3 regions of the Streptomyces sp. NPDC048337 genome follow, and region 3 is predicted to be linked to each of the others. Evidence: riboswitches for the same ligand, from Rfam matches in the RefSeq annotation. Region 3 holds a riboswitch; each other region holds the start of a gene.
The links. Region 3 has a riboswitch for cyclic di-AMP ahead of ACGFYU_RS29730 (M23 family metallopeptidase). Riboswitches for the same ligand answer to the same signal wherever they lie in the genome.

Region 1 (4,236 bases), on a different contig from region 3:
CGCATCGGATACGCGAGGGCGACGACCAGCGTACAGAGGACGAGCACCAGGAGCGCGGCGCGGCCGGTGAGCCGGCTGCGGCGGACCTGGCGGCGCGACTGCGAGCGGTAGACGTGGGCGGCGGTCCGCTCGCCGAGCTGCTTGAGCCTGGTCGCGGTCGAGAAGGTGGAGAACCGATCCCGGTTCCCGGCCATTGATCCCGCCTCCCCTATATACGCACTACGCACTACGTCCCCGCACACGGTACGGGACCGAGTGCGGGGACGCAGGGAGGCTAGACCTCTTGGCTGGTGGGTCAGCCCTTGAAGCGCGGGAACGCGCTGCGGCCCGCGTACACGGCGGCGTCGTCGAGGATCTCCTCGATGCGCAGCAGCTGGTTGTACTTGGCGACGCGGTCCGAGCGGGCCGGGGCGCCGGTCTTGATCTGGCCGCAGTTCACGGCGACGGCGAGGTCGGCGATGGTGACGTCCTCGGTCTCACCGGAGCGGTGCGACATCATGCACTTGAAGCCGTTGCGCTGGGCCATCTCGACGGCGTCGAGGGTCTCGGTCAGCGAACCGATCTGGTTCACCTTCACGAGCAGGGCGTTCGCGGAGCCCTCCTCGATGCCGCGGGCCAGGCGCTCCGGGTTGGTGACGAAGAGGTCGTCGCCGACGATCTGGACCTTGGAGCCCAGCTTGTCGGTGATGGTCTTCCAGCCGGCCCAGTCGTCCTCGAACAGCGGGTCCTCGATGGAGACCAGCGGGTACGCCTCGACGAGCTCGGCGTAGTAGTCGGTCATCTCGGCGGCCGAGCGGGACTGGCCCTCGAACTCGTACTTGCCGTCCTTGTAGAACTCGGACGCGGCGACGTCGAGCGCGAGCGCGATGTCCTTGCCCGGGGTGTAGCCGGCCTGCTTGATGGCCTCGACGATGAGGTCGAGCGCGGCGCGGTTGGACTCCAGGTTCGGGGCGAAGCCGCCCTCGTCGCCCAGGCCGGTGGAGAGGCCCTTGGTGTGCAGGACCTTCTTGAGGGTGTGGTACACCTCGGCACCCCAGCGCAGCGCCTCGGAGAAGGACTCCGCGCCGATCGGGGCGATCATGAACTCCTGGATGTCGACGTTGGAGTCGGCGTGCGACCCACCGTTCAGGATGTTCATCATCGGAACGGGCAGCAGGTGCGCGTTCGGACCGCCGAGGTAGCGGAAGAGCGGCAGGTCCGAGGCCTCGGACGCGGCGTGCGCGACGGCGAGGGAGACGCCGAGGATGGCGTTGGCGCCGAGCGAGCCCTTGTTGTCGGTGGCGTCCAGGTCGAACATGGCCTGGTCGATCAGGCGCTGCTCGGTGGCGTCGTAGCCGACGAGCTCCGGCCCGATCTGCTCGATGACGGCGAGGACTGCCTTCTCGACACCCTTGCCCATGTAACGGTTGGGGTCACCGTCACGGAGCTCGATGGCCTCGAATGCACCGGTGGAGGCGCCGGACGGAACTGCAGCACGGCCGGTGCTGCCATCGTCGAGGCCCACCTCGACCTCGACCGTGGGGTTGCCTCGGGAGTCCAGGATTTCCCGGGCTACGACGACGTCGATGGACGGCACGAGCATCTCCTTCTGGGATGTGACGCTGGGTGTGCGATGGCGTCAGGCCGTGGGATGGCCCCGCCGCCTAGAGCCTAACCGGCTCCGGGCACTCGGCCAGCCGACCGCCCGGGTCCTGGGACGAAAAAGGGACCGAATACCCCTCTTCCAGGACATTGGACTCTTGATCGGCGGGCTTCGGCGGGCTTCGGCGGGCATCCGCCGGGGAAAACGCCGCCGCCCGGCGCGTGGGGGGAGACGCGCCGGGCGGTGGGGAGCGCGGCTATTGCCGCACTGTTCAGCTGAGCTTCAGCTTCTGACCCGGGAAGATCAGGTCGGCGTCGGACACGATGTCCTTGTTCAGCTCGAAGAGCTTCTCCCAGCCGCCCTTGACGCCGTTGGCCTCGGCGATGTTGCCCAGGGTGTCGCCGGGCTTGACCTCGTAGGAGCCGTTGCCGGTCTTGGGGGCCTCGGTGCGCTCGGAGCGGGTGGTCGGCGCCTCGGAGCGCTGGGTCTCCTTCTTCGGCGCGGCCTTCTGCTCGGTCTTCTTCGGAGCGGCCTTCTGCTCCGTCTTCTTCGGCTCGGTCTTCGGCTTGGCGGGGGTCTCGGCCCCGCCGCCGTTGTACGAGGAGTTGGACAGGCCGACGCCGCAGGACGGCCAGGCACCCTTGCCCTGGCCCTTGAGGACCTTCTCGGCGATGGCTATCTGCTGGGACTTCGAGGCCTGGTTGGCCTGCGGGGCGTACGCCTTGCCGCCGTACGCGGCCCACGTGGACGACGAGAACTGCAGGCCGCCGTAGTAGCCGTTGCCCGTGTTGATGGCCCAGTTGCCACCGGACTCGCACTGCGCGACGCGGTCCCACTCGGCAGCCGTGGCGGCCGAGGCGGAGCCCGCGGTCATCAGGGGCGCCGCGACGGCGACACCGGCGACACCGGCGAGCGTGACGATGCGGGCGGCCTTGGAGGCGCGGCGGTGCTTGCCCTTGCCGGAAAGCAGCATGAGGTTTCTCCTCACCGACGCCTACGAGGTGAGCTGTCGGGTTCGGGCGGATGAGTTGCCCGGTCGTGCGACCTAGCGCACGGCTTAACCCCTAGCCGGTGGCGTGACCGTCTCTCAACGGCCGCTCCCGGCGCCTACCTTGGTTCCCCCGCTCCTGCCTTCGGCGCTTGACGCGACGACTGTTCCCTCCGTCCGCCGGCAGGATTCGGCGATGCGGTCGAAGGAGCTCGCGGTGGCGAGCGATTCAGAAGGTAGACAGGCCTCCCCCCGATGTTCAACAAGCGACATCGGGGGGAAACCGCCCCTACTTGCGTTCCACTTACGCACGTTTGCGCAGGTGAGGACGGGGTTTGCAGAATCCCCGAGGGGTGACACGCCAGTTGACCGGAAGAGACACATGTCTCACTTGATCAAAACGGACAATCGAGTCTTTCCGGATGCCTGAAGTGCCGCTATTTGGCGGTTAGATCCAGGTTCTGTCCGGGCTTGATCAGGTTGGCGTCCTGGCCGATGACCTGCTCGTTGGCCGCATACAGCGCGCTCCAACCGCCCTTGACCCCCTTGGCATCCGCGATGGCGGCCAGGCTGTCGCCCTCCTGCACCGTGTACTTGGGGCTCGACGCGGCGTCGGACGTGACCGGCGTCTCGGTCGCGGGCGCGCCGCGGTGCTTGCCGGTGCCCTCGGCCGGCGTGCCGGACGGGGCGGCGGGGGCGGTGGGTTCGGCGGAGGCTCCGGGGGCCGTCGGGCCGGTCATGGCGCCGGGCGTCGTGGGTGCCGACGGGGTGGCCGGCGGGGCGGTGGGGTCCACCGGATCCGTGGTCGGGACGCCCGGGAGCACCGGGGCCGTCGGGTCGAGGGGGGTCACCGGCGGGACGGTCGGGTCCGTGGGGGTCACCGGAGGCGTCGGGGTCGTGGTGGGGTCGTCCGGCGCCGGCATGACGGGCAGTCCGAGGGAGGGCCCGAGGGGGCCGTCGGGGATCACGACCGACGGGGTCCCGGAGGGGCTCGGGGCCGGCTGGCTCGGCGCCCCGAAGTCCGTGGAGGGCTTGCCGTGTCCGGTGACGGGCACGCTGCCGTCGGGGCGGCCCGGCGAGGGGGTGACGGAGTGGGAGCCGCCGGGCAGACCGGGGTCCACCGCGGCCGCGGGGCTCTGCGCGTCCAGCCCGGCCGACGCCGCGCACTGCGGCCATGCCTGCGTCCCCTGGGAGGCGAGCACCCGCTCGGCTACGGCTATCTGCTGCGAGCGGCTCGCGAGGTCGGCCCGCTCGGCGAAGTCGAGCCCGCCGGCGCCCTTCCACTCCTCCTGCGTGAACTGGAGTCCGCCGTACGATCCGCTGCCGAAGTTGGCGGTCCACGTGCCGCCGCTCTCGCACTCGGCGACCTTGTCCCACGTGGACGTGTCGGCCGCGCTCGCGCTCGTGGCGGCGAGCAGCGGCAGAGCCAGCGCGGAGCCTGTGACTCCGGCGGTGACGACGATCGCGGGGATCTGGCGGGGGCGTCTGTGGCGGCCGTTCCCGGGAAGCATGAGGCTGCACCTTTCGCATAACGGCGGGGTAACGGCAGAACCTAGCGGCCTTCGAACGCATGTCACAAGTTCGTCGGAGAACTGACTTCCGGTCAGACGGGCTTCAGATGTTTCGGGGTGTGAAGCGCACAGGCAGAGTGCGCAGGCCACGCATG
Region 2 (4,236 bases), on a different contig from region 3:
CGCTCGCGGGCGGCTTCGCCAGCTCCGCGAGGGTGGTCGGGTAGACGGGGATCGGCGCGCCGGGGCTGCGCCGCAGGCGCTGTTCCTTGTGGAAGTAGATCTTGGCGAACTCCCGCATCGACCCGGAGGGGCGGGTCCGGGCGCCGACCGGGTTCTGGAAGACGCCGTCGGCGAAGTTCGGCGAGCGGCGGATCCGCTCGAGCCGGGCGCCGGACGGGTCCGCGCCGAAGGCTTCGGGCCGCAGGGCACGCAGCCGAGGACGCAGGGGACTGGAGCCGGTCAAGGCGCCTCCTGGGAGGAAGGGGTCGGGATGGCCGTCGGTCTACGACCATCCCAACGCACACGTACCCCCAAGGATTCCGCTTGCGGCCCCCGCTCCCCTCCCGCCCCGCCTACAGCGGCAGCAGATCCGGCCGCTTCGCCTCGACGTGGTCCCCGGAGGACTCCCCGCGCAGGCGCCGGCCGATCCACGGCACCAGGTGCTCGCGCGCCCACTGGATGTTGTCCCGGGTCACGTCCACCGAGCCGCGCGGCCGCTGCGGCGGCCACGGCTGATCGGGGTCGGTGGGCACCTCCAGCCCGAGCACCTGCGCGGCGCGCAGCGCGACCCGCGTGTGCCCCTCGGGCGACAGGTGCAGCCGGTCCGCGTCCCAGGCCCGCCGGTCCTGTACGGACTTCAGCGACCAGAGGTCGAGCACGGGGCAGTCGTAGCGGTCGGCGATGGCGCGGACGTGCGCGCTGTACGTCGCCACCTTGCCCCGCAGGTGCTTGAGGACCGGCACGCCCCGGGTGTCGAAGCCGGTGGTGATCATGACCTGGCCGACGGCCCCGGTGAGGTCGGCGACGGCGGCTTCGAACCGCTCCGCCACGTCGTCGGGGTCGCTGCCGGGTCGGATGATGTCGTTGCCGCCCGCGCAGAAGCTCACGAGGTCCGGGGCGAGCTCCTTGGCCCGCGGGACCTGCTCGGCCACGATCTGGTCGAGGAGCCGGCCGCGCACGGCCAGGTTCGCATAACGGAAGTCGTGCTCTTCGCGCTGATCTGCCAGGAGCACGGCGAGGCGGTCGGCCCAGCCGAGATAGGAGTCCCCCGGCCCCGGGTCCCCCACGCCTTCGGTGAAGCTGTCCCCGATCGCCGCGTACGAGCCGATGGTCTTGAGTGTCGTCGTCGTCGCTGCCACGACGCCATCCTTCACTCCCGTTACCAACCTACGCCAACGTAATGAGGGGTTGACGGACCGTGATCTATACCACCCGGGGGATAAGGAATAAGTACACGTGAGGCCGGGACCCCCCTCGGGTCCCGGCCTGACGTGTGTCCGTGCTCCGACGGCGGGTGCCGTCAGATGGTGACGCCCTTGGAGCGGAGGTAGGCGATCGGGTCGATGTCCGAGCCGTAGGACGGGCCCGTGCGGATCTCGAAGTGCAGGTGCGGGCCGGTGGAGTTGCCCGTGGAGCCGGAGAGGCCGAGGGTCTGGCCGGCCGTGACGCTCTGGCCCACCGAGACGGAGAGCGAGGACAGGTGGCCGTACTGCGAGTACTTGCCGTCCTCGTGGCGGATGACGACCTCGTTGCCGTACGAGCCGCCCCATCCGGCGGAGACCACGGTGCCCGCGCCGACGGCCTTGACGGTGGTGCCGGAGCTGGCGATGAAGTCCACGCCGGTGTGGTAGCCGGAGGACCACATGGCACCGGGGGTCTTGTACTGGGTGGAGATCCCGCCGCCCACCGGGGCCACGAAGCCCGCGGCGCTCGGGGCCTTGGCCTCGGTGGAGGTGCCGGTGCTCTTCGGCTTCTGCGCCTGCTTCGGCTGCTGGGCGGGGGCCGGTGCGGGGGCGTCCTGCTCCTCGCCGGAGGCCTCGTCGGAGGAGGCCTCGGCCGGAGCGGGGGCCTCGGCCGGAGCGGACTGGGCGGCCGGGGCGGCCTCGCCCTTGGCGCCCAGCGTCAGCTTCAGGCCGGGGTGGATGAGGGAGGGGTCGCTGCCGACGGCCTCGCGGTTGTCGGCGTACAGCTGCTCCCAGCCGCCGGACAGGTGGCGCTCGGCGGCGATCTCGGAGAGGCAGTCGCCGGGGACGACCGTGTACACGGTCGGCGCGGCCTGGAGCGCGGCCGGAACCTGCGGGGCGGCGACCGGGGCGACGGCCGGGGCCACCGCGGGGGCCGTGGCCGGGGCGCCGGCCGCGTGGGCGCCGGCGGCGCCCAGCAGCGGCAGCGCGAGGGCGGCGCCACCGGTGCCGGCGGCGGCGAAGCCGCGGGATATCGAAAGGGACTTGGGGCGGCGGTGCTTACCCTTTGCAGGCATGGCGAATTCCTCTCCGGCGCCTGCGAGGTGAGCTGTCGGGTTCGGACTGGAGATGTCCGGCCGTTCATGTGCGGAACATGTACGGCTTCACCCCTAGCCGGGCCGGAACCAAAGATCCGGATCGGCGGCCTACCTGGTTCCCCCGCTCCTGCCGCGCGCGTGAATAGTCGGGTGCGGTTCCCGGGCGGCGGCAGGATTCGGCGGTCCACCCGGATCGATCGCGAAGGTAATCGAGTTCGGCCACACCTAACAAGCCATGAATTTCCTGACGGAATCACAGGGATGGGGAATCAATGGAATTCCGGTCACCCTCCGTCCATTCCCCACCGCCAACAACCGCCCCGGCCCGGCGATTCGGCTTTAGCGATCAGGCACTCACGGTCACCGTATGATCTGGCTCACGGGGACGTGCCCGATCTCGCCTCCGCTCACGGCAAGTTGGCGCCAAGTAGTGTAATTCGGACACCCTACGACGAAGCGGAGGAGTTCCTTGACCCAGCAGATACCCCCGGCCCCGCCGGCGCGCCCGGAGCCCGACCCGGAGCTGACCGGAGTGCGCAATTTCCGCGATGTGGGCGGATTGCCGACATCCGGCGGACGAAGGGTCAGGTCGGGACGACTGTTCCGAAGCGGACATCTCGCACATGCCACCGAAACCGATGCGGAGTTCCTCGGTTCGCTCGGCCTGCACACCGTCTTCGACTTCCGCAACGCGGCCGACCACGCCCTGGAGGGGCCCGACGTCGCGCTGCCCGGCGTGCGCAACGTCAACATCCCGCTGTCGGATCCGGCCGACGGCCGGGAGTTCTGGAAGATGGTCCGCGACGGCGACCTGGAGCAGCTCCGCTCGCTGCTCGGCGACGGCAAGGGCGCCGCCCGGATGTCGAACTCGTACCGCGGGATCATCAGGCACCGCACCGCGGAGCACAGCCGGGTGGTGCACGCCCTCGCCGAGGACAGCGTCCCGGCCCTGCTGCACTGCGCGGCCGGCAAGGACCGGGCGGGCCTGTCCATCGCCGTCACCCTGCTCGCGCTCGGCGTCTCGCGCGAGGCGATCGTGGCGGACTACCTGGAGTCGAACGCCCCGCACAACCGCTACCGGGTGCGCCGCAGCAGCGATTCCGCCGAGGCCCGCTCCCCCGAGGTGATGGAGCTGCTCGCACCGCTCTTCGACGCCCGCACCGAGTACCTGGTCGCGGCCTTCGAGACCATGGAGGAGACCTGGGGCGGAGTGGACGCCTACCTGTCGCGGGGGCTCGGGCTCGCCCCCGAGACGCTCGACCGACTCCGCGAGCGGCTGCTCGACTGAGCCCGGGCCGGAGGGGCGCCCGAAGCGCCCCTCCGGCCCGTCGTGCCCCGCGGGAGGCGGTCAGCGGTTGCCGACGGCCTGCTTCACCAGCGTTCTGCCGAAGTCCCACATCAGCCCCGAGCCGCCGTGCGCCTCGTCCATGACCTCGCGGAAGGCTCCGACGAACCGGTCGACGTCCCGCTCGTCCACGATCAGCGGCGGAATGAGCTTGATGACCTCCAGGTGGTCTCCGGACACCTGGGTGAGGATGCGGTGCTTCTGCAGCAGCGGCACCACGACCATCTGGGCGAAGAGTCCCTTGCGGGCGGCCTGGAGCATCGTCCAGCGGCTGCGCAGCCCCAGCGAGGACGGCCGGCCGAACTCGATGCCGATCATCAGCCCGCGCCCCCGCACCTCGTGCAGCAGCTCGTACTCGTCCACCAGGGCCGCGAGCCGACCGCGCAGCAGGTCGCCCATCGCCCGGGCGTTGGCCACGACCTCCTCGTCCTCCATGACGGACAGCACCGCCAGCCCGGCCGCCATCGCCTGCGCGTTGGAGCCGAAGCTCGCGGAGTGCACGAGCACCCGGTCCATGGACGAGTAGACCTTCTTGAAGATCCAGTCCTTGCCCAGGGTCGCGCCGACCGGC
Region 3 (4,236 bases):
TCCGCCTCCCAGTGGGCCGGGTACGAGAGGTCCGACTCGGTGGTCATGCGGCGATCTTAAGGCCAAGGCTGGCTGAATAGCTCCTGCGCGGCGGATGAGGCAAGCTTGGGCAAATCAGGGCAAGCTGGGGAAGGTCGAACGGCGGAAGATTCGGGCCGAAGGTCGGTCGGAGCATTCCGGGCGTCGTGAGAGACTGGTCTAGACAACCGTAAGAACCTGAAGGGCATCACCATGGCAGAGCGCCGCGTCAACGTCGGCTGGGCCGAGGGCCTGCACGCTCGTCCCGCCTCGATCTTCGTCCGTGCGACGACCGCTTCCGGCGTCCCGGTGACCATCGCGAAGGCCGGCGGCGACCCCGTCAACGCCGCTTCCATGCTGGCGGTTCTGGGCCTGGGCGCCCAGGGTGGCGAGGAGATCGTCCTCGCGTCCGAGGCCGACGGCGCGGAGGCCGCGCTGGACCGCCTCGCGAAGCTGGTCGAGGAGGGCCTCGAGGAGCTCCCCGAGACCGTCTGACCCTTCGCGGCGAAGCCGTGGTTCCCGGAGCTCCGGGAACCACGGCTTCGCCGTTTTTGTTCAGGGTGAGGTGCCGCGACGGAATATCCGGCCCGCCCGAAAAAGGGCAGCACGGGAATACCGCTCCGCGAAATCCGGCCGCGTGAAATCGACTCCGCGAAATCGGGCCGCGCTCCGCAGGAATACGGCACGACCAGGCGGCCAATTCGCTCCGATACCGGTCCTTTGTATACGGCCCCTGTTAATGCCGACCGCTCGACATGTTTACGGCAGGTTGCGAAGTTCTCACCGTCGGCCGGAGCCGCGGCCGGTGTGCCCCCACCGCCCGGTCGGCATGGATCGCGGTCAGCGCCCGGGCCCGCTCCGCGTCCCCGCGCGCCACCGCGTCCACGATCGCGCCGTGCTCCGCCCAGGACTCCACGGGCCGGACGGGCGCCTCCACCACGTACATCCACGCGACCTTGTGCCGCATCTGCGTGAGCAGCGCGATCAGTCCGGGGCTGCCGGAGGCCTGCGCGAGCGTCTCGTGGAACCAGGCCCCCAGGGAGCGCAGATCCTCGCCCTGGCCCCGCCTGGCCCGCTCCTGGCCCAGCCTGACCAGTCCGCGCAGCACCTTGAGGTGGGCCTCGGTGCGCCGCCGGGCGGCCCGGGCGGCGGCGAGGGGCTCCAGCAGCATCCGCAGCTCCAGCAGGTCGGCGGCCTCCTGCTCGGTCGGCTCGGCCACACAGGCGCCCGCGTGGCGCCGCGTGGTCACGAACCCCTCGGACTCCAGGGTCCGCAGCGCCTCGCGGACGGGCACGCGCGAGACTCCGTAGCGGCGGGCCAGCACCTCTTCCGTGAGTCTGCCGCCCGGTTCGAAGACCCCGGAGACGATGTCGTCGCGGATTGCCGTGCATACCGCGTGCGCAGGAATACGCAAGACCGAACCTCCGCCTATTTCCGACTCGCACAGTCATTGGACACGCGTGCGCGTGCTGCGACTCTATTGCAACACACGATAATTTCCGAGAGCGGTCGAAAATGCGAAACATTTGCACGCGGACAACGCGAAGGCCCCGGCTCGGTGAGCCGGGGCCTTCGGACAAGCGGTGGAGCGGTGGCGCGGGAGCGCGGGCGCCTTCGGGTCAGAGGCTGACGCCGTGCGAGCGCAGGTACGCGACCGGGTCGATGTCCGAGCCGTACTGGGAGCCGGTGCGGGCCTCGAAGTGCAGGTGCGGGCCGCTGGAGTTGCCGGTGGAGCCCGAGAGGCCGATCTGCTGGCCCGGGGTCACCTGCTGGCCGACGGAGACGCTGAGCGAGGACATGTGCCCGTACTGCGTGTAGGTGCCGTCGTTGTGCTTGATCACGACGTTGTTGCCGTACGCGCCACCCCAGCCGGCCTCGACGACGGTACCGGCGCCCACCGCGTGGACGGAGGTGCCGGACGAGGCGTGGAAGTCGATGCCGGTGTGGCTGCCGGAGGACCACATGCCGCCGCCCGCGTGGTACTGCGTGCTGACGTACGAGCCGTCGACCGGGGCGACGAAGGTGTTGAGGCGCTTGCGCTCCTCTTCGCGGGCGGCGCGCTCGGCGGCCTCGCGCTCGGCCTTCGCCTTGGCCTCGGCGAGGCGCTTGGCCTCGGCAGCCCGCTGCTTGGCGTCGGCCTCGGCCTGCGCCTGGGCGGCGGCGTGCTCGGCGGCGCGCTGCTGGGACGCGGCCTGGTCCTGGATGTCGCCGGGCAGGTCCTCGGCGACGACGACGGCACCGAGGCCGTTGTCCTGGTTGGAGTGGTTGTCGCCGCTGTCCGCGGCGAAGGCCGGAGCGGCCAGAGAGCCGACGACGCCCGTGGTGGCGAGGGCGGCGATGCCGGCGTAACCGGCGGTCTTGCGGCTCAGACGGCTGGAACCACGGTGCTTACCGGAGCCGGCGGGACGACTGCCAAACGCCATGAAGGGGCTGGTCCTTTCCTTCCTTCTCGCCTACCGGGTTAGCTGACGGGTTCGGAGCAGGAAGGTCTCCTACGGACCTCCTCTTGCGAGGCGGTCCGATTCACCCCAGGGACTGATGTGGGTCCCCGGCTCCCCAGGCTCGCGCCTGACGGGGACTCGGCGATCGCTGCCCGGTGCCGCGGGTGCGGCGGGTACAACTGACGGACAGCACGGCCGACGCTAGGCGGATCATCAGTCAATCGCCAAACAGACACGCCCTTTTGTTGCGTACGCCACACCGCATACGAGCAACCACACCACGAAACGGACAAAAGGGGCCCCGGCGGTCAGGCCGCCGGAGCCCCTCACGCCGAACGCCAATTGGCCTTCGGCCGGACGCCAGTTGGACGCCCGTCGCAGCGTCAGTTGGTGACGACGCTCACGTCACCGATCCCGAGCTCCCGCACCGGTGCCTCGATCTGCGAGGCGTCGCCCACGAGGATCGTGACCAGCCGGCCCGCCGGGAAGGCGGCCACGACGGCCGAAGTGGCCTCCACCGTCCCGGTCGCGGCGAGCTGCGCGTACAGCCGCGCCTGGTAGTCGTCCGGCAGCTCCTGCTCGACCTGGTCGGCCAGGGTGCCGGCGACCGAGGCCGCCGTCTCGAACTTCAGCGGGGCCACGCCCACCAAGTTCTGCACCGCCACGTCCCGTTCGGCATCGGTCAGGCCGCCCTCCGCGAGGGTGCGCAGCACCTTCCAGAGGTCCTCCAGCGCCGGGCCGGTGTTCGGGGTGTCCACCGAGCCGCTGATGGCGAGCATCGAGGCGCCCTTGCCGTCGGCGGTCGAGCGCAGCACCTGGCCGAAGGCGCGTACGCCGTAGGTGTAGCCCTTCTCCTCGCGCAGCACCTTGTCCAGGCGGGAGGTGAGGGTGCCGCCCAGGCAGTAGGTGCCGAGCACCTGGGCCGCCCAGACCCGGTCGTGCCGGTCGGGCCCGATCCGGCCGATCAGCAGCTGGGTCTGGACCGCGCCGGGGCGGTCCACGATGACCACGCGGCCGGTGTCGTCGGCGGTCACCGGCGGCACCGGCAGGGCCTCGGCGGAGTTGCCCGTCCAGGTGCCCAGGGTGTCGGCCAGTACGGCGTCCAGGTCGATCCCGGTCAGGTCGCCGACCACCACCGCGGTGGCGGTGGCGGGGCGCACGTGGGCCTCGTAGAAGGCGCGCACGGCGGCGGAGTCGATCCGGGCGACCGTCTCCTCGGTGCCCTGGCGCGGACGGGACATCCGCAGGGAGGCCGGGAAGAGCTCCTTGGAGAGCTGCTTGGCGGCGCGGCGCTGCGGGTTGGCCAGCTCGTGCGGGATCTCGTCGAGCCGGTTGCGCACCAGCCGGTCGACCTCGGAGTCGGCGAAGGCGGGGGCGCGCAGCGCCTCGGCGAGCAGGCCCAGCGCCTTGTGCAGACGGGAGGCGGGGACCTCCAGGGAGACCCGGAGGCCCGGGTGGTCGGCGTGCGCGTCGAGGGTGGCCCCGCAGCGCTCCAACTCGGCCGCGAACTCCTCGGCGGAGTGCTTGTCGGTGCCTTCGGACAGCGCGCGGGCCATGATGGTCGCGACGCCGTCCAGGCCCTCGGGCTCCGCGTCGAGCGGGGCGGCGAGGTTGATCTCGACGGCGATGACCTGCTGGCCGGGGCGGTGGCAGCGCAGCAGGGTGAGTCCGTTGGACAGGACCCCGCGGTCCGGGGCCGGGAAGGCCCACGGCTGCGGCTCGCCCGCCTGCGGCCGCGGGTGGAAGGTCATCGTGACGGCTGCGGTGTCGCTCACTG

Region 1: linked by a shared signal. The riboswitch ahead of ACGFYU_RS35555 (transglycosylase family protein) and the one ahead of ACGFYU_RS29730 (M23 family metallopeptidase) in region 3 are both predicted to bind cyclic di-AMP.
Region 2: linked by a shared signal. The riboswitch ahead of ACGFYU_RS28795 (peptidoglycan DD-metalloendopeptidase family protein) and the one ahead of ACGFYU_RS29730 (M23 family metallopeptidase) in region 3 are both predicted to bind cyclic di-AMP.

Annotation. Positions count from the first base shown of each region.
Region 1 covers NZ_JBICYR010000037.1:28,475-32,710, reverse strand. Annotated here, with positions in the region: gene ACGFYU_RS35565 (septum formation initiator family protein) at 1-194, opposite strand, end outside; gene eno (phosphopyruvate hydratase) at 296-1,582, opposite strand; gene ACGFYU_RS35555 (transglycosylase family protein) at 1,854-2,555, opposite strand; cyclic di-AMP (ydaO/yuaA leader) riboswitch at 2,559-2,731, opposite strand; gene ACGFYU_RS35550 (transglycosylase family protein) at 3,008-4,081, opposite strand; gene ACGFYU_RS35545 (cytochrome P450) at 4,185-4,236, opposite strand, start outside.
Region 2 covers NZ_JBICYR010000021.1:75,946-80,181, reverse strand. Annotated here, with positions in the region: gene ACGFYU_RS28805 (MBL fold metallo-hydrolase) at 1-283, opposite strand, end outside; gene ACGFYU_RS28800 (SGNH/GDSL hydrolase family protein) at 393-1,178, opposite strand; gene ACGFYU_RS28795 (peptidoglycan DD-metalloendopeptidase family protein) at 1,340-2,299, opposite strand; cyclic di-AMP (ydaO/yuaA leader) riboswitch at 2,304-2,479, opposite strand; gene ACGFYU_RS28790 (tyrosine-protein phosphatase) at 2,790-3,608, shown strand; gene ACGFYU_RS28785 (aspartate aminotransferase family protein) at 3,669-4,236, opposite strand, start outside.
Region 3 covers NZ_JBICYR010000022.1:123,190-127,425, reverse strand. Annotated here, with positions in the region: gene ACGFYU_RS29745 (GNAT family N-acetyltransferase) at 1-47, opposite strand, end outside; gene ACGFYU_RS29740 (HPr family phosphocarrier protein) at 232-513, shown strand; gene ACGFYU_RS29735 (GntR family transcriptional regulator) at 755-1,432, opposite strand; gene ACGFYU_RS29730 (M23 family metallopeptidase) at 1,638-2,441, opposite strand; cyclic di-AMP (ydaO/yuaA leader) riboswitch at 2,454-2,613, opposite strand; gene ACGFYU_RS29725 (M16 family metallopeptidase) at 2,843-4,210, opposite strand; gene ACGFYU_RS29720 (M16 family metallopeptidase) at 4,231-4,236, opposite strand, start outside.